3 regions of the Devosia sp. Z11_6 genome follow, and region 3 is predicted to be linked to each of the others. Evidence: predicted binding sites of a transcription regulator. Region 3 holds the regulator's gene; each other region holds the start of a gene.
The links. Region 3 encodes LexA, which represses DNA repair genes until DNA is damaged. Its sites were predicted from a motif close to TGTTCNNNNTGTGTTCNG; they were not measured.

Region 1: AC3YMN_RS17050 (LexA family protein) is a predicted target of LexA. The motif match lies at 1,534-1,551, and genes of this name have one in related genera.
Region 2: parE (DNA topoisomerase IV subunit B) is a predicted target of LexA. The motif match lies at 2,403-2,420, and genes of this name have one in related genera.

What each region holds. Positions count from the first base shown of each region.
Region 1 is NZ_JBYUNQ010000007.1:67,281-74,828, reverse strand. Features, by position in the region: gene AC3YMN_RS17055 (Y-family DNA polymerase) at 1-1,046, opposite strand, end outside; gene AC3YMN_RS17050 (LexA family protein) at 1,043-1,450, opposite strand; gene AC3YMN_RS17045 (hypothetical protein) at 1,739-4,006, shown strand; gene AC3YMN_RS17040 (hypothetical protein) at 4,284-4,901, shown strand; gene AC3YMN_RS17035 (DUF4268 domain-containing protein) at 4,960-6,123, shown strand; gene AC3YMN_RS17030 (hypothetical protein) at 6,224-6,652, opposite strand; gene AC3YMN_RS17025 (hypothetical protein) at 6,954-7,548, opposite strand, start outside.
Region 2 is NZ_JBYUNQ010000003.1:249,738-257,285, forward strand. Features, by position in the region: gene glnA (type I glutamate--ammonia ligase) at 1-748, shown strand, start outside; gene AC3YMN_RS10560 (PilZ domain-containing protein) at 812-1,468, opposite strand; gene AC3YMN_RS10565 (hypothetical protein) at 1,935-2,255, opposite strand; gene parE (DNA topoisomerase IV subunit B) at 2,526-4,547, shown strand; gene AC3YMN_RS10575 (DEAD/DEAH box helicase) at 4,901-6,415, shown strand; gene AC3YMN_RS10580 (3-phosphoshikimate 1-carboxyvinyltransferase) at 6,535-7,548, opposite strand, start outside.
Region 3 is NZ_JBYUNQ010000003.1:128,079-135,626, reverse strand. Features, by position in the region: gene AC3YMN_RS10015 (SMP-30/gluconolactonase/LRE family protein) at 1-198, opposite strand, end outside; gene AC3YMN_RS10010 (2-dehydro-3-deoxy-6-phosphogalactonate aldolase) at 195-806, opposite strand; gene AC3YMN_RS10005 (2-dehydro-3-deoxygalactonokinase) at 818-1,738, opposite strand; gene AC3YMN_RS10000 (IlvD/Edd family dehydratase) at 1,953-3,782, shown strand; gene AC3YMN_RS09995 (NUDIX hydrolase) at 4,467-4,775, opposite strand; gene lexA (transcriptional repressor LexA) at 4,874-5,587, opposite strand; gene AC3YMN_RS09985 (molybdopterin molybdotransferase MoeA) at 5,696-6,898, opposite strand; gene moaC (cyclic pyranopterin monophosphate synthase MoaC) at 6,895-7,377, opposite strand; gene trpC (indole-3-glycerol phosphate synthase TrpC) at 7,374-7,548, opposite strand, start outside.

The DNA of each region.
Region 1 (7,548 bases), on a different contig from region 3:
AGGTCCTGGGTGATGATCCCCGCCTTGCTGTATCGGTAGCCCGATCGCCACAGGGCATCCACCGCCCGCCGCGCTGCCTTGATCAGGGTCAGGCTGTCGTTCGTCGCCTCGGGAATATCGACCGTCATGGAGACGCTTCGCTGCGGCTCGTCGTCGTTGAACCGCGACGTGTGCATGAAGACGGTGACGTGGTCGGTGGCCAGGCCGTGGCGCCGCAGCTTCTCGCCCAGGCGGGTGGCATAGCCGGCGACCGCCTGTTCCATCTGGACCTTCAAGGTCACGCGCTCGCCGAACGATCGGGTGACCGCGCACCCCTTCCGCTGCGGCGCTACGGTCTCCAGCGCGATGCAGGGGATGCCGTTCAGCTCGTGGACGATCTTTTCGCCGACGACGGTCATTAGCTGCCGCGCCAGCTTCGGGTCCATGTCCCGCACCTGGCCGGCGAACTGGATGCCTAAGCCCAGCAGCTTCGCCTGGCTGGCACGCCCGATGCCCCAAACGTCCCCGATCGGGAAGTCGGCCATGACCCTAGTCTGCTCGCGGGAATCGCTAAGATCCAACACGCCGGATGCCAGCTTCTTCGCCGCCTTGTTGGCCAGCTTCGCCAAGGTCTTCGTCGGCCCGATGCCGACACAGGTGGGTATTCCCGTCCATTGCCGTGTCGTCGATCGCAGGTCCGACGCCCATGCTGTCCTGTCCTTCACCGGCAACCGGCTGACGTCGATAAAGCTTTCGTCGATCGAGTAGATCTCCACGTCCGGGGAAAACGTGTTGTAGATTGCATTCATGCGCCGGCTCATGTCGCCGTACAGGGCATAGTTCGAGCTGAAGACGGCGACTTTATTGTCGCGGCACAGATCCCGGATCTGGAACATGGGCTGCCCCATCTTGATGCCCAGCGCCTTGGCCTCGGTCGTGCGTGCCACCGCGCAGCCGTCATTGTTTGAGAGCACGATCACGGGCCGGCGCTCGAGCTTGGCATCGAAGACGCGCTCGCAGCTGCAATAGAACGAGTTGCCGTCGATCAGCGCCAGGCCGGCCGTCATTTCTTGAGATCGCGGATAGTGGCGGTGACGACGCCCCAGACGGACACCTCGGTGCCTTCGGCAACGGTAAAGGTCGGCAGCTTCGCGTTCTCGTTATGCAGCACTATGACGCCGCCGCGCCGGTTCAGCCGCTTTAGGGTCGGCTCACCGTCTATGATGGCCAGCACGATCGACCGGTGCTTGGGTGAAACTGAGCGGTCAACGATGACCACGTCCCCGGGGAAGATCTTCACGTCGATCATGCAGTCGCCGACGACGCGCCATAGGAAGGTCGCAGTGGGGTTCTGCACCAGCACCTGGTTGAGGTCGATCATCGCCTCGATGAAGTCGTCGGCCGGAGACGGGAAGCCGGCATGCACGGACTGGCCTACCATTGGCAGGTTTATGGAAACGAGAGACGACAACGGGACGGGCATTCCTCCCTTCGACATCTCGACTTGGCTAATCCGCATTTTCGAATCCATGATTGGTTCGCGACACTCTGCGCACGAACGAAACAAGAACGGAAGCGGATGATTTTTGCGATCCGGTAAACTTTATCTCCGGACACAAGCCGATAAGGCGGGTGGCAAAACACGGCTGGGGACGACCTTAGCCCGTTAGCTTCTCGTTAAATCGACTCGGTCATTTGCGTGCGCGCCCGAAACTCTGGACGCAATACGCCGATGCCTAAAGCCGCCCTGACCCCGCGAATGATCTCCGATTTCTGCCGGCTTCGCCTGGGGAAACTCCTAGCGGAAAACGAGCGCTCTGCGGTGTGCAGGTACCTTACCGATCTCCTCGGGCTACACGCCTTCCCGCCGTACCGAGGGCGATGGATCGACTGGTCACAAGTTGCCATCGCCGCCGGCGTCGAGAGAGAAAGGCTGCAGGCCGCCCGTCATCAGCTCCAACCGGTCTTCGATGCCGTATCGCGTGCCGTCGCTATGCAGGACGTGGCGCCATCTCTTCGGACGCCATCCGGGGATATCCTCACCGCAGAAGCACCGAAGAAACGATCGGGCCGGCGGGCAGCGGTCGACGAGGATCGGCCGGCGCCACGAAAGCGAGGCCCAAAGCCTAAGGTCATCGTTGAATTCCCCGAACCGCTCTGGACCGAATGGAAGGAACCAGAGACCCTGTCCGAAGCCTTGAACCTGCACATGCGTCGCCACGGCGACACGGTCCAGCACCTTTTCCTTGCACTGGACAGCAACGGCAATGCCAACAACCAGCGTACCCTGATGAAGTGGTGTACCGGCCAGCTGGTGCCGCGCACGGTGCAAAGCCTGGCAGTCCTGGCAAAGGTCGAGCGTCGATATCGCCTGCCCGAGGGCTACTTCAAGTCCAAGATGCCGAACCGCGGGCGGGCGACATATGGCCATGGCCTCGAGGGTATCTCTGCCCATGAGCGTCGGCGCTTGGCCTGGCACCTGCCCGACGACTTCCTCGGCCGGACGAAAGTCGAGCAGGACGAGATCCTGGCCTGGGTGCGCCGCGTCATTATTACCGGGTCGACGGACTACCGTCGCTACCAGGCCGAGGCCATGAAGCAGAAGTATGCCGTACGCTTCACCGCTTTCCTGGGACGCAAGCGCAAGCCGGTGACCGCCAATGACAATCCGGATATCGACCTCTACGACCTGGATGCTGAACTGGAGTCCGCGGTGGTCGATGCGCCAGCCGCCCTGGACCGGGAAATGAACGAGCTCCTCCGCTTCAAGACCGCGACGCTGACCGCTTTCGGTTTCCAGCGCAACGGCGTCTGGAACGAGGAGACCGCATCGCAGAAGGTCGAGCACCTCAGCCTGATGTTCGGCTCATTGGCGTCGGATCCCCGGAGCACGGTCAAGGGCTGTGGCGTGCCGCTCGATAGCCTGTGTTTCGCGATGCTGGTGTTTCCCGCTGTGTGGGACTGGTACCTCCAATGGCGGGAGCGCCGGCGCGGGTTCTACACGAAATGGGAAGTCGACATGCTCAGCGTCGTCCTGGGCATGACCCGGGCCGACACGGGCTGGATACGGCAGACGCCGTCGCTGGCCGATCGCCTGAAACCGATCCGGGGCCTGATATCCGACCATGACATCGCGGTTGCGCGGCAAGACTGGGACGCGGCCTGCGAGAGCTTCCATAAGCATGCCCGGCACCGGATCAAGGAAATCCAGCGCGTCGCCCGCATCCACCGCGATCCGTTCGAGCCGATACTGCCGGTGCTCGAGTCCGACAGCCCGGTGGGTGAATACCGCAAAATCACCGAGGAGATCGTGCGCCTGATGCCAGATGAGCGCCGTTATCCGCGCGCGGCCGCCGGGTCCGTCAGATCGTTCCTGCTTCTTCGCTTGGGCATGCACCTCGGGCTACGGCAGCGGAACTTGCGCGAGCTCCTGGTATGCCCGCGAGGCCGGATGCCGACATCGGAGCGGCATCTCGAGGACAGAAAGCGAGGCGAACTGCGATGGAGCGATCGCGAACAGGGCTGGGAAGTCCTCATCCCTGCCGTCGCCTTCAAGAACTCGACTTCGTCTTTCTTCGGCTCGAAGCCGTTCCGGTTGGTGCTGCCAGACCTGGCCGGGCTCTACGACATGATCGATGCTTATCTCGACCGGCATAGGGCCCGCCTGATCGGCGATGCCGCCGACCCGGGCACCTTTTTCGTGAAGTCGGTGAAGCGGACCAGCGCCGACGCGTCCTATAATCAGAACACCTTCTACGAAGCCTGGCGCCTGACCATCCAGCGCTATGGCATCTACAATCCCTACACCGGTCGCGGCGTAATTCGGGGTCTGCTGCCCCACGGACCCCATAATGTCAGAGACGTGCTTGCCACCCACATCCTAAAGCAGACCGGTTCATATGAGCAGGCTAGCTACGCGATCCAAGACACGCCCGACATGGTGGCGAAGCACTACGGGCGCTTTCTGCCCCAGGACAAGGCGGCAATCGCGGCGAAGATACTGAACAAGGTATGGGAGGCGGCTTAGGAAGCTATACGCACTTAATCGCTACCGAATATGATAGGGGATTCCGGCTCCGTTTCCCAGAAGACGGCATTCCCGTGCGAAATATGGTGGACTGCGACCCGCCGCGGTTAGTCCTCGCAACTGCTGCCTTGACTGTTCCAGACATATTCCAAGAACATGCGCTCCTTGGAGGCTTCTCGGAAAAGCTGAAACAGATCTCAGAGTATGGGATATCCATTTGATCGTAGATTTGTGATCGCTCATTGTCCCGGGCAGGCTATGGTCGTGGGAGGGGTATATGGACAATCAAATTTGGGATTACTTCGTTGGCCTCAGGCAGGACTTGCTTACGGCCACTACCGGTATTCAAAACGCCGGGTTCAGCCTCTATTGGGACAATTCGACGCCCAACTCATCGACCAGAAGGCAATTGAAGGCCGTTTTGGAACGACACGTCCTCGAAGCCAAGAAATTTGGCCTGCTTGTGGTGACGCGCCATACCGATTGCGGCCGGAGAGGGCACTATCGGAAGGCTGACCAGTTCGGCTATCTCACGACGAACGCTTACGGCATGGAGATTCCCTACCGCGACCCACGCTTCGAGTGGGGAGACTTCCTGTTTCAAGGAAAGCGATGGGAGCCGTGTCCGTGTTCGAGTAACGGCGAATTGGTCGAGCATCATGTTATTGACGACGTGGTGTTCGAGAGCGGGTCGAACCTGCCAACTTGCACCGCCATCTACAACGTTCTGGCTGACCTGCAATCGGCAATAGACGCGGCGGGCGACAAACAGCCTCGGTCGGGCATCCGCGAGTATCTACTGCGGGCCATCATCCAGATTAACGACGCCGTTCTTCCCTCGACGGTTGACGAACACATCAAGACACAGCGCATATTAAGTGCCAAACCCGCTTGACCAACGAACGATATAGCGATGCGCCTGGCGTCATGCCTGAGGCCAGGAGAACCACAACTTGTTCCGTATTGACCGCGATACGAATGCCATTCAGCCCTTAAAGGCCGGAAGCTTCTCGGACTTTGGCTTCAAGGAACGGGCGCATCTGCAGGAGTGGATTGCTAAATACCCTTCCTGCCTCGGCGAGGATCTCCTCATCATTCAGAAGGAGTTCGCAGGATTTTCCGACACTCAGGAGCGTCTCGACCTCCTGGCGCTGGACAAGGAAGGTCGGCTGGTCATCATCGAGAACAAGCTCGACGACACGGGCCGCGATGTGACGTGGCAGGCCCTGAAATATGCATCTTACTGTGCCAGTCTGAAGACGGACAGCATCTGCTCCATATATCAGGAGCACCTAGCCAAAACAGGGCAGCCGGGCGTCGCTGCGGAAATAATCGCTGACTTCCTCGAGGTGGGTGATCTATCCGAAGTGGCCCTGAACCGTGGACTGACTCAGCGCATCATGCTCATCGCTGCCAATTTCCGTAAGGAAGTGACCTCGACGGTATTGTGGTTGATGAACTTCCGGCTTCAGGTTCAATGCTTCAAGGTTACCCCGTGGTCCATGGGGGAAGACCTCTTCCTAAATGTCGAGCAGATCATCCCTGTCAAGGACACACAGGACTTCGTTATCGGACTTGCGGACAAAGCGCAGGACGAAGTGCAGTCATCCTCTGCCGAAGCGCATCGCCATGCCATCCGGCGCGAGTTCTGGTCCGAAGTGATCAAGGCGATGGTGAACAAGTCCACTCTCTATCGCAACATTTCCCCGGGCGTGGCGAACTGGATAGGGGCAGGTTCGGGAGTTCGAGGCATCGGTTTCAACTTCGCTGCATCCGGCCGATACGGTCGCGCTGAAGTTTACATCGACCGGGGCGAGCAAGAGGAAAATAAGTTTGTCTTCGACAAGCTCCATCTCAACAAGGAGGCCATCGAGGCCGTATTTGGAGGCGAGCTGACCTGGGAGCGATTGGACAACCGTCGCGCTAGCAGGGTCAAGGCTGAGATCAGAGCGAACGTCTTCGAGAAAGACGAGTGGCCCGGGATGGTCGACTTCATGACGGACGCTATGGTTCGCCTTGAAAAGGCTTTCCGTGAGCCGCTCCGCCAGATCGGAATGGAACTCAAGGCATGGTCACCGTCGACCGAGGAAAGCGATCTCGACGAGGACCAGTCGTAAAAAGCAGAACTGTTCGCTGCAACTGCCGGCACCGCGATGCCACGATGATCACTGCCTGGCGAGAACGGGAGAGCGCCGATGTGTCGGTTGAAACTTGCCGCTACCTGATTTCGTATTCCTCCCCGTTCCACTGCCAGGTGACGGAGCCGTTTCCGAATCGAAGATTACGCATGCCGTTTTCGAAGTTCTGGCCGAGTTCGACGTCATCAGCCAGCATTTGCAGGATGGTCTTGGGCTCCTGCCCGTTTCCACCGAAATGGATGACCTCCAGCAGACATCCGCCTGAACCGCAAAAAAGACTGCCGCGGTGGTGTACGAACAGAGTGTCAAATTCGGCGCCGTTGGCATCCTGCGCCAGCTTAGCGCGTGCCACTTCGATGTCGGCAGTGCGTTCTTCTTCGTCCAGCTTGACCCAGCTACGTTCAGATCTCGATAGTTGATCGAGGTCGATCCATTCTAGGGGCGTATCTTGCGCCCAGCTCATGGTCGGTATCATCACCAGAACGGCTAGCAAAATCGATCTAAGCACTTAGAACCTCATTCTAGACCGGAGGGGGTAACCTAGCGAGCGACGCACGACCAGAGCGCGGCGGTAGCCGCACGTGAACCGGTGAGCACTACGGTTATTTGTTCGCGGCCCATCCGGAACACCAGCTCCGAGCTTGCCTCGAAGGGGGATTGGAAACCTTCTTCCTCCCCTCCTCCTAGGAGCGTCAGGACGTTTGGATTTCTCACCTCGACGCCGGATAGTGGAAATGTCGTGCCGTCGAACAGAACGTCGGCGTCGATCTCCTGTTCCTGCTCGAAAGCCCAGTCCTTGTTGTACAGGTTCAGCTCGAACGCCTCGTTGCATTGGCGTAGACCATCAGCATGATCTTGCTGTTGACCTCTTTCGTCATCAGGCAACCCAGGTCAGGATCGTCCTTGAGAGGGCCGCCGTCCCAGCCGTTAACCGAGAACTCACCCGTAGACAGCTCCGCTTCACTGCCAGCGTCACCACTCATGTCGGTCATGTTGGGTTCCGTGCCGTCAGTCCGGAACTGCAGCAGATAGGCCTCGCCTTTCGGATCGACGCCTTGGCAACTGATGGTCATGGGTCCGAGATACGGGTTGCTGTATGCGCAGCTTCCAGTGACCTCGGTCGATGTGGGAGGGACGCCCTCGATACCAAGGTTGAGGATCACCTTGTCCAGGCTCTGCAGCTGGCTATCGGCGTCGGGCTTCGCGCCTTCCATGCCGCTGAAGGTCATGACGACACCCCGGTCGCCGACAGTCACCGTAAAGCCGGTTCGCCCAGTGTTATAGATCGACTGCATGATCATGCCGTTGCAGTCGTCCGAGAAGTTATTCCCCGCGGCGACCAGGCGCTCGCAGTCACCGGACAAGGATGCCATGCCGCTTAGGTTGCTGAGATCCTGAGCGGCC
Region 2 (7,548 bases), 120 kb from region 3:
ACTCGGGATCAAGTTTGCCCCGATGATCAAGGCTGCGGACGACGTACAGATCTACAAGTATGTCATCCACCAGGTTGCCAACGCTTATGGCAAGACCGTGACCTTCATGCCCAAGCCAATCTTTGGCGACAACGGCTCGGGCATGCACTGCCACCAGTCGATCTGGCGCGACGGCAAGCCGCTGTTTGCTGGTGACCAGTATGCCGGCCTCTCGATGGAAGCCCTGTACTACATCGGCGGCATCATCAAGCACGCCAAGGCCATCAACGCCTTCACCAACCCCACCACCAACAGCTACAAGCGCCTGGTGCCCGGTTTTGAAGCTCCGGTTCTGCTGGCCTACTCGGCCCGTAACCGTTCGGCCTCTTGCCGTATCCCCTTCGGTCAGTCGCCGAAGTCCAAGCGCATCGAGATCCGCTTCCCCGATCCGCTGGCGAACCCATACCTGGCCTTCTCGGCCATGCTGATGGCTGGCCTCGACGGCATCAAGAACAAGATCCATCCCGGCGATCCGATGGACAAGGACCTGTACGAGCTGCCCCGCCAGGAGCTGATGCAGATCCCGCATGTTTGCGGCTCGCTGCGCGAAGCCCTCGACAGCCTCAACAAGGATCGCGAGTTCCTGCTGGCTGGCGGCGTCTTCGACAACGATCAGATCGACAGCTATATCGAGCTCAAGATGACCGAAGTGATCAAATTCGAGCAGACCCCGCATCCCGTCGAGTACGAGATGTACTACTCGGCCTAAGCCGAACACCAAAACTGGGAAGGGGCCGCGAGGCCCCTTTCTCCTATCGGGAGAGCCCCTGCCCTAGCGTTTGCTCGCCTTGGGCGGCAGCAACATCTCTTCCAGCCGATTTGCATCCTGGATCTGGAGAAACTGCAGGGCAAAGCCCTCAGCCGTGTGGCGCACGACGCGGCCGATCATGCGGCCCAGGGCGACAGGTGTGCCGATACCGGGCCGGCACGCGGTCAGCACGGCAGCACCCGAGCGGGAAATATCGGCCACCACGCAGTGCTCCTGCTCTCCGCTGGGCAGCGTCACCATGCTGGCCGCGTTTTCCGGAACGACGCGCGGAAATTCACGAGCTTCGGTCAATCCGCCTTCGCTCAGGCGCTTGTGCCAGACTATCTTGGCTGCAAGGTTCTCCCGCTCGGCCTGACCAAGCTCGAACGCCATTTCAAAGCCATCCGGCAGCCCCCTGCAGACTTGGGCAGGCAGAATGCCGAATGCATTGAAGTAGACCGAAACGCGCTCGCCCTCAAAGCCCAATACCGGCGCTTTGATGACCGCGTCGTTGGGCGAGATCGAGCAGAGCCGGCACGCGAAAACCGGCAAGCGCTCGATGATCCTGCTGCGTTTTTCGGTTATGGCGTAGCGGCCCGGCAGGTTCGCGGTCAGGCGGAGTTCCTGACGGTCGAACACGGACTTGAGCTGTGGCACAAGCTTGTCCAGATTCGGCAGCACGGTGAAATCCTCCGCGCAGCGTCATTACTTGTGTTAACTGCGCAGAGTTCAAGTCGCACCGGCCGGCACCCGTTCCCCGCAAGTCTGGGGCAGGCTTCAGCGCGGGTTAATGCCCGCCCAAGAATAAAGCTGAAAGGCGGGGCAAGGGATCCCGCAAGGCGGGATTGCTGCACACTAGACCAGATAGAACAGCGCTGAAACTAACGCCAGGACACCCCAACGGGGGGCAGACAGATTGACCAGCCGGTACGCAATACCTGATCCGGCATAAGGCCAAACGTCGATAGCAACCGAGCTTATCGGGACCGCTTGATACGCAGTACGACAATCCCTTTGAGCTCGCATACGGCAACTCCAAACACAAAACCGTATGACCCTTGTTCTAGCAGCGCGCCTTTAAAAAAGTGCTGCCAAGAAGCAAAGGCTTGGTAAATGCGTCGCCCGATACTGGGACAACTCCCGCCCGCTATTGCGCGGGGCGCAGCCGCTCGACCGATTCGATCTCGGCAGTGCAGTAGTTGTAGTCGAGCAGATAAACCCACCCGTCGCGGGTCGCCCGCACTTGGATATGCTCGTCATAGGGTACGTTGAGGAACACATCGCTATAGCCCTGCGCCTCGACCGACTGGCGAACCTGGCGCTCATCAAGGCACAGCATCGGGCCAAGAAGAAAATCGCGCTCCTCGTCACCGAAAAAGATCCCGAACTGCGCCTGTGCCGGCAGCGGGGCCACGACCACACCAAGCGTCAAGACCAGTGCCATCAGAGTTGGCAGCGCTTTGTTCATGGCTTTACCTTCGGTCCTGTCGCAGCTTGCAGGTCAATATGTTTCACCAACGTCAACCGCCAATGGGCAGTTGCCGGGTGTTCGCTCACCGATCATTGAGGGATCTGTGGTTAAGCTCGCCTGCGGCAAGCGGCGGCTTGCGCGAGCCGTTCAGATTTCGTTCATGTACTGTTCATCTGGGGAAAGCGCCTTACATGAATGGGGCGGGCGCGCTTGCGTAACCGCAATATGGTACCAACAGTGAACACGCCGATTCGGCAGACGGGGAACATGTCGGAAGTCGAAGACCTTTTTGCAGCTGCAGCTGAGTTAGCAAGTGCACCCGCGCCTGTTGAGCGTAGCCGGCCAGCTGCGCGCCAAGCTCCCGCCCAGCACGAGTATTCCGCCGCAGATATTGAGGTTCTAGAAGGACTGGAGCCGGTTCGGCGCCGTCCAGGCATGTATATCGGTGGCACCGACATCAACGCCCTGCACCACTTATTTGCCGAGGTGATCGACAACTCCATGGACGAGGCAATCGCCGGCCACGCCAGCCGCATCGAGGTCCATCTGGGCGCCGACGGTTATATCACGGTCTCCGACAACGGCCGCGGCATCCCGGTCGAAACCCACCCGAAGTTCCCCAATCGCTCCACGCTCGAAATCGTCCACACCGTCCTGCATGCCGGCGGCAAGTTCGATTCCAAGGCTTACGAAACCTCTGGCGGCCTGCACGGCGTCGGCGTTTCCGTGGTCAACGCCCTCTCGGACGACATGGTGGTGGAAGTCGCCCGCGAGCAGCAGCTGCACCGCCTGCAATTCTCGCGCGGCAAGCCGGTTGGCGAGATCCAGCATCTGGGCCGGATAAATAACCGACGCGGCACCACCACGCGCTTCCATCCCGATCCGCAGATCTTTGGCGACGGCGCCCGCTTCTCGGCCGCACGCCTGTTCAAGATGACTCGCGCCAAGGCTTATCTCTTTGGAGGGGTGGAACTACGCTGGAGTTGCGACGAGGAATTGGCGAGCGACGACGCGCCAGCCCGTGCGGTCTTCCACTATCCCGGTGGGTTGCGCGACTTCATGGCCGACCGGATTGCCGGACAAACCCGGATCGTCGATGATATATTCTCGGGAAGCCACGGCAAGCCCGGCACACATGGCGCAACTGAGTGGGCCATCGCCTGGACCCTTGGAGATGGCGGGGTTGCTTCCTACTGCAACACCGTGCCCACCCCCGATGGTGGCACGCACGAAACCGGCTTGCGGACCGCCCTGCTGCGCGGTCTCAAGAACTATGCCGAACTGACCAAGAACAAGGCGGCCGCCAACGTAACGGCCGAGGATCTGTTTGCGCATTGCAACGCCATGCTCTCAGTGTTTGTCAGGGAGCCCGAATTTGTCGGCCAAACCAAGGACAAGCTCGCCTCGGGTGAAGCAACCCGGATCGTGGACACCGCCATTCGCGATGCTTTTGACCATTGGCTGGCCGCTTCCCCCAACCAAGCTGGCAAGCTGCTGGACTGGGCGGTTGAACGCGCCGAAGAGCGCATGCGTCGGCGCAAGGAAAAAGAGATCGACCGCGCCAGTGCAACGCGCAAGTTGCGCCTGCCCGGTAAACTCGCCGACTGCACGCAAACCGCCGCTCAAGGGGCTGAACTCTTTATCGTTGAGGGCGATAGCGCAGGAGGCAGTGCGAAGCAGGCGCGCAACCGGCAAAGCCAGGCCGTGCTGCCCCTTCGCGGCAAGATCCTCAATGTGGCCGGTGCCAGCCGCGACAAGCTAGCGGCTAGCCAGATCATCCAGGACATCATCCAAGCGCTTGGCTGCGGCACCCGTGATCGCTATCGCGATGATGATCTGCGCTACGACAAGATCATCCTGATGACTGACGCCGATGTCGACGGCGCGCATATTGCTTCGCTGTTGATGACGTTCTTCTTCCAAGAGATGCCTAAACTGATCGAAGGCGGACACCTGTTCCTCGCCTTGCCCCCGCTTTATCGCATTAGCCAAGGCGCCAAGACGCTTTATGCTCGCGACGACGCGCACAAGAACGAGCTCATGGCCACCGAGTTCACGGGCAAAGGCAAGGTTGACGTCACCCGCTTCAAGGGCCTGGGTGAAATGCCATTTGCGCATCTTCGCGAAACAACCATGTCGCCCAAGTCGCGCACATTGCTGCAGGTCAAGGTGATCGACACGCAAGATGCAACGAAGTCCAGCGTCGACAGGTTGATGGGCAATCGACCCGAGGCAAGGTTCGACTTCATCCAAGAAAATGCGGCATTCGTCACCGACCTGGACGTGTAAAGCACCCAGTTAAGCTTATCGACCGCAAAGCCGTTGACTTGAAAGGGCTTTGCGCTATGGTCCGGCCCGCTGGAGCATTTTCCGGCTTGCCGGCATTTATCGCGGTCCCCCGGGGCCCATCGCTGGCGTGGCTGAAATTGTTTCAGGGCCATTCCGTCGCTTTGCAGTTCCTGCACTCCCGCCCGATTGGCCTGATGTGTGTACGCGGACGCGTTCGAGCTTAGCCCTTTTGGTCCGCAAGTGACGCAACTGTTCCGGTTCTGGGAACCGGTGCGACACCATTCCCGATGCACCGTTTCGAGCAGTTCGAACGGATTTGGCAGCGGGCAAACTTTTGAGTGGAACGACCGAATTTGAGCGACGATTTTTCCGGGCTTGGCCTGTCAACCAAGGTCACCGACGCGGTGACTGCCGCAGGTTATACCAAGCCGACCGAAATTCAGGCCCAGGCGATCCCGCATTTGCTGGAAAAGAAGGACCTGATCGGCATCGCCCAGACAGGTACCGGCAAGACGGCATCCTTTGTGCTCCCCATGTTGACGCTGCTGGAAAACGGCCGCGCCCGTGCCCGCATGCCGCGCACGCTGATCCTTGAGCCTACGCGAGAATTGGCGGCTCAGGTCGCTGAAAACTTCGAGAAGTACGGCAAGAACCATCGCATCACGATGGCGCTGATCATTGGCGGCGTGTCCTTCGAGGATCAAAACAAAAAACTCGACCGGGGTGTGGACGTTCTGATTGCCACTCCCGGGCGCCTGCTTGATCAAATCGATCGTGGCCGCATTCTCCTGACGGGTGTCGAGATCCTCGTAATTGACGAGGCGGACCGCATGCTTGACATGGGCTTCATCGACGATATCGAAAAGATCTGTTCGCGCCTGCCGCCGCGGCGGCAAACCATGCTGTTCTCGGCGACAATGTCCAAAGAGATCGAGCGACTGACCAAGAAGTTCCTCAAGGACCCGGTACACGTTCAGGTTTCGCGCCAGAGTTCAACGGCCGACACGATCGACCAGAAGCTCGTGAAGGTGTCCTCCAAACCCGAAGAAAAGCGCGCTTCGCTGCGTGCTCGCATTTCCGAGGGCGAAAACCTCACCAACGCGATTATTTTTTGCAACCGCAAGCGGGATGTCGCGACCCTCGCCCGCTCTCTGGAGCGACACGGCTTCAGCGTTGGCGCGCTGCATGGTGACATGGACCAAAAGAGCCGCACCGAAACCTTGGACGCTTTCAAGAATAATCGCTTGACGCTCCTGGTGGCCAGCGACGTTGCGGCCCGCGGCCTCGACATTCCCGCTGTCAGTCACGTGTTCAACTTCGACGTTCCCGTGCATGCCGAGGATTATGTCCACCGCATCGGTCGCACAGGTCGCGCGGGCCGTTCAGGCGTGGCTTATACCTTCGTCACCCCGGCAGACAGCAAGCATCTAGATGCCATTCTGAAGCTGATCCAGAAGCCGATTGAATGGCTAGATGTGCCCGAGAACGGGGCCGCCGAGCCTGAGGCTTCCGAAGAGCAGACGGAGGGGACCACCCGTACCCGTCCGCAACGCACGCGCCGCGGTGGCCGCCGGCCCGCAAGGTCCGAGGCGGAAGCGGCGGCACCTGAAGAGACGGGCGCGCAGCCGGCTGACGCACCCGCAACGGCTAGTCCTGCTGAAGCGGAACAGCCCGCCACGGAGCCGAACGAGGGGCGTGGTCGTCGGCCACGCCGTCGCGAAAAAGCGGAGACACAAGGTGAACGCGAGTCCAGGCAGCGCCCCAGCGCGCGTCGGCCTGCGCCGGAAGACCTTGGTGTGGATCCGCAGTCGCCCTTTGGCACGGATGGACCCATCCCGGCATTCCTGCTCCGGTCCACGGCTCGCTAGCCTCGATCTTCAGGCAACAGCTTTGGGGCGAAAGCCCCCTGCTCTGTTTCATGCTGCTACTGAAGTCATCAGCCCGCAAGTTTTCGCTTGCGGGCTGATGACGTTTTTGGCGCGACGGCCTAGGTGGTGGGAAGGAGTTCCACTCCGAGGCCCTCAAGCATCTCCCAATAGGCGGGATAGGTTTTGCTCGTGCAGGCTGGATCCATGATGGTGATGTCCCGGATCATAAGACCCGCCAACGCAAAGCTCATGGCGATACGGTGATCGTGATAGGTTTCAATACGTGCCGGGCGGGACTGACCAGCTAGATCTGGATCGGCGTTGACCAGGAGATCGTCCCCCTCCTCCACGGCTAGCCCGGGCTGAATCCGGTTGAGCTCATTGGCAACTGCGCTGATGCGATCGGTTTCCTTTACCCGCAGATTTGCAATTCCGACGAACCGGACCGGGTTCTGGTTGAAGGCAGCGACCACGGCCAGTGTCGGTACCGCGTCCTGCATCTGGGAGCCGTCGATCACCGCAGGCATATGCGGGAACTTCGCGAGCACCGCCTGTGCAGCAGCATCGGGCTGGGTGAACGCATCGGCAGACACACCCAGATCAATGCTGCCGCCGGTGAGAACCTCAATGCCCCACAGATAAGTGGCAGCAGATGCATCTGGCTCGACCTTGAAGTCAGTTGCCATGTAGCCGGTGGGTTGCACTAGCCACGCACCGTTACCGTGCTGCTCGACTCGAGCGCCGAAGGCCTGCATGGCGGCGAGGGTCAGATCGACATAGCCCCGCGCCCCGATATCCTGCCCAGCCAAGGCCACCTCGATAGGTCCGTCGCCGAAGGGTGCCGCCATCAACAAGGCCGAGACATATTGGCTTGATAGCGTGGCGTCGATTTCCACCCGCCCTCTACCGAACCGGCCATTGCCGTTGATGGTTATTGGCGGGCAGCCGGTGGGTGCAGTGGCATCGACGCCGAGCGATTGCAGCGCCTGAACCAGTGGACGGATTGGCCGCAAGCGCATGTCCGCGTCGCCGTCGACCACAACTGTGCCGTTGATCGTAGCGGCGGCCGCTGTCAGAAAGCGGGTAGCGGTACCTGCATTCCCAAGGAACAATGGCTCGGCTGGCGCCTGTAG
Region 3 (7,548 bases):
GTCGGCATCGATGATGCCAGCCGCGGCGACGTTCTCGTCAAAGCTCCAGCTCACTTCGACATTGCCCCGAGCTGAGGTGGCGAAGAGCTTTTGATTGTTGATATCAAGGAAAAACAGCTGCTGGCGGTCCGGGTGCCAGAATGGGCCCTCGCCCAATGCGCATTTGCTGTCGATCAGCAGGCTCGCCGTTTGCGTCACGCTGTAGTCCTTCCATCATAAGCCAATACCGCCTCGGCGGCGCGCTGGCCGACTTCGGCGGGGGTGCTGCCGGGCTTGTATAAAAAGGTGCCCAGGCCAAAACCGCTGCAACCGGCGGCGAAATATTCGCCGAAGTTGTCCGGCTTGGCGCCGCCCACCGCGTAAAGCGGCAGCTCGGGCGGCAAGACCGCCTTCATCGCCTTGATGCCGCGCGGGCCCAGAACTTCAGCGGGGAAAAACTTGAGCCCGGTGGCGCCCGCCTTGATCGCCTTGAACGCATCACTGGGAGTGAACACGCCGGGATAGGAGCCCAGCTGAATGCGCACCGTTTCTTCTATAACCGACCGGTTGGTATCCGGGGATACAATAAAGGTGCCGCCGGCATCGGCGACGGCCCAAACCTGCTTTTTGTTCAGAACGGTGCCCGCACCCACCATCACGTCATCCCCGAGCGCCTCGGCCGCCAGCGCAATGCTGGTCAGGGCGTCGGGGGAATTGAGGGGCACTTCGATCATGGTGATGCCGGCCGCAACAAGGGCGTGGCACACATCCAGCGTTTCGGGCGGGGTAATGCCGCGCAGAATCGCGATGAGGTGGCGGTGGGGCATGGGGTCTCCAATCAGACGATAAAGGCACGTGCAGCTTTAAGGCCGGCGAGCACCACTTCGGTTCCATCCACGGCTTCGCCTTGTGCCCCGATCATGCCGAGCACCTCGGCATAAAGGGCGCAGAGCGCGGGGGCGCCGATCAAGGGAACGGTTTGTTCGCCGATCAGCGCACGGCGGCTGCCAATTTCGGTGCCGATCAGGAGGCCCGAAAGATAGCCGGTGCACCAACCGGGCTGACGGCCGGACAGGAGCGAACTGGCGCGGACCGCAAAGAGCTCGCTGGTGAGCTGTTCGGGCCGCTCGAGGCCGACCTCTGCACCCGCGGCAAAGCCTTCGGCGCGCTCGGGCCCATTGCTGTCTTCAGTCAGCGAATAGCGCAGCACCGAATGATGGCGCAGCAGATCGAAGAGCTCGCCCGTCATTGCGGTGGAGAAATGCTCAATGCGGGTGCCATTCATGCTGACCCATTTGGAATGGGTGCCGGGCATGCATACCACGCCATGGGCATTGGGGCGCAGGGTCGCGAGGCCCAGTAGCTGGGTTTCCTCGCCGCGCATCACATTGTCGCCGCCGGCCTTCTGGCACACACCGGGCAGAATTGCCGGGGCCAGGTGATTGTTGGGCATGGGCGGGCGCACTGCGCCGTCAATCAGGCCGCGCAAATCGGTTGGCGCTTCCAAATAAGGCGCTTCGAACCAGCCCTGGCGCGCGCCGGCCATGCCGCAGATCAATACGTCGAGCGCACCGCCGTTGTTGCCGACTAGACCATCGAGCAAGGTTTCGAGCACGCCTGGATACTGGTCGCGCGTCAGCTTGCCCATGCCTTGATCGGATTTGCGCGCAACGATCACCGTGCCGTCGGCACTCAGGCCCCAAGCCCGCAGGTTGGAGGTGCCCCAATCAACCCCGACCCAATCCACAAATTCACTCATGCTTGCCCCTCTTGCAGTCCGCCCCGCACTTTCGGGCAAACCTAGTCGCTGCGCTGGCCTGCGCCTAGCCGATTCGACGCCGCCCGGTTGCCCTGCGAGCGCAAGGGGCGACGAAATCCAACAGGATTGGCGTTCACTCCTGCAACTAACATGCTAGAACTGTAGCAAACAGCAGCCTGTATTCGCCTCGGCGGAACTATTGAGGAATAAGGTAATGACGGCAGACAACAGCTTCTCTTCCCCCAATGGGCAGGGCAGCGCGCCCAAGAAGCTGCGCTCGCGCGCCTGGTTCGACAATCCGGAGAACCCGGACATGACCGCGCTTTATCTTGAGCGCTACATGAATTTCGGCGTATCGCGCGAGGAATTGCAGGGCAACAAGCCCATCATCGGCATCGCGCAGACCGGTTCTGACCTTTCCCCCTGCAACCGCCATCATATCGTTCTGGCTGAACGCGTGCGCGAAGGCATCCGGGAAGCGGGCGGCATTGCCATCGAATTTCCCGTGCATCCGATCCAGGAAACCGGCAAGCGCCCGACCGCTGGTCTCGACCGGAACCTGGCCTATCTCGGGCTGGTGGAAGTGCTCTATGGCTATCCGCTCGATGGCGTGGTGCTGACCATTGGTTGCGACAAGACCACCCCGGCCATGCTGATGGGTGCGGCGACGGTCAATATCCCCGCCATCGCGCTGTCCGTCGGCCCCATGCTCAATGGCTGGCACAAGGGCGAGCGCACCGGCTCAGGCACCATTGTGTGGAAGGCGCGCCAGATGATGGCGGCCGGCGAGATCGATTATGCGCAGTTCATCGAGCTGGTGGCGTCTTCGGCGCCGTCCACCGGCTTCTGCAACACGATGGGCACGGCAACCACGATGAACTCGCTGGCTGAGTCGCTGGGCATGCAGCTGCCGGGTTCGGCGGCAATTCCCGCGCCTTATCGCGATCGCCAGGAAATGGCCTATCGCACGGGCAAGCGCATCGTCGACATGGTGCATGAGGACCTCAAGCCCTCCGACATCATGACCAAGGACAATTTCATCAACACCATCGTGGTCAATTCCGCGATTGGCGGGTCGACCAACGCCCCGATCCACATCCAGGCGATCGCCAAGCATATCGGTGTCGAGCTCGACCTGCAGGACTTCCAGACCTATGGGCACAAGGTGCCGCTGCTGGTGAACCTGCAGCCGGCCGGCGAATATCTCGGCGAGGATTACTACCATGCGGGCGGCGTGCCGGCGGTGGTCAACGAGCTGATGAAGCAGGGGCTGATCCGTGAGAATGCACCCACCGTCAACGGCAAGACCATCGGCGAGAACTGCCGCAACACCCCCATCCAGGACGAGAAGGTGATCCGCCCGTTCGAGCAGCCGCTCAAGGAAGAAGCCGGGTTCCTGGTGCTGCGCGGCAATCTCTTCGACAACGCGATCATGAAGACCAGCGTGATCTCGCCCGAGTTCCGCGAGCGCTACCTTGCCAATCCCGAGCATCCCGGCATGTTCGAGGGCAAGGCCGTGGTGTTCGATGGTCCTGAGGACTATCACCACCGGATCGATGATCCCTCCCTCGATATCGACGAGCACACGCTGCTGTTCATGCGCGGCGCGGGCCCGATCGGCTATCCGGGGGCGGCTGAAGTCGTCAATATGCGGCCCCCTGCCTACCTCATCAAGAAGGGCGTCCACGCGCTGGCCTGTATCGGCGACGGGCGCCAATCCGGCACGTCGGGCTCGCCCTCGATCCTCAACGCTTCGCCTGAAGCGGCAGCGGGCGGCAACCTGGCCATCCTACGCACGGGTGACCGGGTGCGTATCGACCTCAACAATGGCACCGCCGATATCCTGATCTCGGACGCCGAGATTGCGACGCGCCGGCAAGAACTGGCGGAAGCGGGCGGCTACAAGTACCCCGCGCACCAGACGCCCTGGCAGGAAATCCAGCGCGGGCTGGTCGACCAGCTTGGCAATGGCGCCGTACTCAAGCCAGCAGTGGCTTACCAGCGCATTGCCCAGACCTATGGCGTGCCGCGCGACAACCACTAGGGCTTGAGCCCCAACGACTTCGAGATCCCCGCTTCGGCGGGGATTTTTGTTTCCAAGGCACGGCGAAACTCCGGTCGGCACGAGGCCTCCGGTTGGGAGCGGCGTTGGCGAGGCATTGCCTCAAAAAACGTTGCGCAAAACGGAAGCTCCGCCTCGCCAACAGCGACTGGGTGCCGATGCCCGCTCCCTCCTGCGGCGCATGCCAGATTCCGCGGATGTTGAACTAAACCCTGGCGGGCACCGCTGCCTGCGCCACATCAGGGTTCCGATGGCCAGTGCAGCTGCCATCGCGATTCTTCACCCAAGACCACCGGACGATAGAGGTCCACGGCTCTTGCGGACACCGGCCGGATCGCGGCGACCCACGATCCTCCAGCCTCCACGCACCAACCACTCGTCATGATCTCGCTTGGGTGCGCGGATGAGGAGACTATGCGGGCGATCGGCGGGGGCGGGGATAAGTTATTGTCGGGGGGCATGGGGCTTGAGCGGATTGCACGCTGGAGGTGGCCAGCCGGGTCTAACGTCACTCGCGGAGGAGGGGACTGAACCCCCACCCCGGCCCTCCCCTCAAGGGGGAGGGTGAAGGAGGGGGCACAAAGGCGCTGGTCTGGTGCGGCTCATGAGGACTATTGGGCGTCAACGAGCTCCGTTGAAGACGCTTGTTCCTGGCCAACTCAGGGCTCAGGCGTGGCGACCTATATGGGCGAGGGCGCGCTGAAACATGGGGTGCCATTCGGGTCCGGGTTGGCGCTCGAGTGGCCACCAGAAGAACTCGAACCAATGACCAACATCATCTTGCGTAAAGTAACACCAGTGTTCGGGGACGGGAGCGGCGGCACTCACCACAACGAAGTGCCAAAGCTGTTGCTCTGCAATGGAATTGCTGGATGGCAGCGTGCGCAAAGCCTCTGCCTGGAGGCCTGACTCCTCTGCGAGTTCGCGCAGAGCACCGACTTCCATCGGCTCGGAGCCTTCCCGCGTTCCTTTCACCAGCTGCAAGCCAGCCAAAGGATGCCTGAACGCCAAGCACTGGCGTTCTTGCGCCACCACCCGCAGCAGAACGGGACAGAGTTTTTCGACCCTCGGGGTCAATATTTACGCAGCAGGCCCACGAGGCGGCCCTGAACCTTGACGCGGTCGGGCGGGAAGATGCGGGTTTCGTAGGCGGGATTGGCCGCTTCAAGCGCGATGGTGTTGCCCTTGCGGCGCAGCCGCTTGAGGGTGGCTTCCTCGTCATCCACCAGCGCAACGATGATCTCGCCGGTCCCGGCAACATCCTGGCGACGAATCAGCACAGTGTCGCCATCGAAAATGCCCGCATCGATCATCGAATCGCCGCGCACTTCCAGAGCATAGTGCTCGCCCGGGCCAAGCATCTCGGGCGGCACCGAGATCGTGTGGGAGTGGCTCTGGATGGCCTCGATGGGGGTACCGGCGGCGATCCGGCCCATGACCGGGACCGCGACGGGGCGCACATAATCATCGCTCCAGCCCGAGCGTGGCGGCGGAGCGGCAACACGGCCCAGATTGCCTTCGATGACGCTGGGCTCGAAGCGGGCCTTGCGGCCGCCGAGCGCGGGGTTCATCGAATCGGGGAGTTTGAGCACTTCCAGTGCCCGCGCGCGATTGGGCAGGCGGCGGATGAAGCCGCGCTCCTCAAGCGCCGTGATCAGGCGGTGAATGCCCGACTTGGAGGCCAGATCCAACGCGTCCTTCATCTCGTCAAACGAAGGGGGAATGCCGCTTTCCTTCATCCGCTCATGGATGAACATCAGCAGTTCATGTTGCTTGCGCGTCAGCATCGGAGCCCTTCAATCGCAGAATCGGAACAAAGACTGAACGAGCATAGGTGTTCCAGTTATGTTCTGCAATAACGCTCAAGGGCGCAGGAGAAAATTCTTTGGCTCTGCTTAGAACCCGTCCAGCGGAATGGCCGCAGCTAGGGTGCCGGCGGGTTGTCCGGGATCGTACTCCGGCTGCACCAGCAGCATATCGGCACGGGCCAGCGAGGAGGTATGACCGCTATCGGTTTCGCTGATCGGGAGCAAGCCCGCACCTTGGCTTGAATGCACCATTTGGGCACGCATGAAGTGGCGCCGGGCGGTATTGGGCGGCGTGGGCGCAAGAAGCGGCAGGTGCCAGCGGGCGGGTTCGGCGACGCCGAGCCAGCGGCGGAGCGCCGGCTTGATGAAGACGGCGGCGGTCACCATGGCCGAAACCGGATTGCCAGGCAGGCCAAACACCAGGGTTTTGGCCATTGTGCCGAACATAAGCGGCTTGCCCGGGCGCATATTGATGCGCCAGAAATCGAGCTGGACGCCGAGACTCAGCAGGATTTCCTGCACGATGTCATGGTCGCCAACACTGGCGCCGCCCGTGGTGATGACGAAATCGGGCGCTTCGGCAAAGATGGCGGCGAGGCGCTCGGCAAGCGCCGCGCGGTTGTCGGGAGCGATGCCGTAGTCGCGGATCTCGGCGGCGTAAGGCGCAAGCAGCGGCCGCAAACCAAAGCTGTTGGAGGCGACGATCTGGCCCGGTCCGAGCGTGGCGCCGGGCAGCACCAGTTCGTCCCCGGTGGCAAGGAGCGCTATGCGCGGCTGCACGGCGACGGGCAGCGTCGCGCAATTAGCGGCGGCCGCGACGGCCAGTTGCATGGGAGTGAGGCGAGAGCCTCTCGGAATCAGCTCTTGGCCTTGGCGGAAATCGTCGCCAAGCGGGCGAATGCTACGCCCGATGGGAGGCTGGGCGGCAAAGCTGACGCGGTCGCCGGTGCGGGTCGCTTCCTCCTGCATGATCACGGCATCCGCGCGGGGGGGCACGGGCGCCCCGGTAAAAATGCGCACGCAGGTGCCCGGGGCGACTTCCGCGCCAAAACCGGCGCCGGCTTGGGCGGTACCCACGACCGCAAGGCTCGCGCCCGGCACGATATCGGCGGCGCGCACGGCATAGCCGTCCATAGCGCTGGCAGGGAAGGGCGGCTGGTCATGACGGGCAAGCAGGGGCTCGGTCAACACCCGGCCGGCGGCAGCTTCCAGCGGCACCGACTCGGTGCGGGCGGGCGGCACGCGGGCGAAAATGGCCGTGAGGGCGTCTTCAACCGGGAGCAGGCTCATGGCGCCCGCTGAAAATCGCCGGACTTGCCGCCCGATTTCTCGAGCAGGCAGATCGCGGAGATAACCATCTCGCGGTCAATGCCCTTGGCCATGTCATAAAGCGTGAGCGCGGCGGTGGAGGCCGCCACGAGGGCTTCCATTTCCACCCCGGTCTGGCCGGTGGTTTCGGCAGTCGCAAGAATGGTGATGGCGCCGGGCTCGCGCGCCTCCATCTCGACGCTGACCTTGGTGAGCGGGATGGGGTGGCAAAGAGGGATGAGCTCGGCGGTCTTTTTGGCTGCCATGATGCCCGCGACGCGCGCGACGGCCAGGGCGTCGCCCTTCTTGAGGGCGCCACCCATGATGGCGGCAATGGTTTCGGGCCGACCGCTGATCACCGCCTGGGCGAGGGCGCGGCGGCGGGTGACTGCCTTGTCGCCGATATCAACGATATGGGCTTCCCCGCGCTCGTTGAGATGGGTCAGCTGCGGCTCGCTCATGGATGGGCGGCCTGGAGAGTACCCTGCAGGAGGGCGCGGGTGGCGGCGACCACATCGGCCTGGCGCATCAGCGATTCGCCGACAAGGAAGGTGCCGATGCCGGCGGTGCGGTCGAGATGCTGCAGGTGTTCGTGGCCGTTGATGCCGCTTTCGCTGACCAGCACCTTGCCC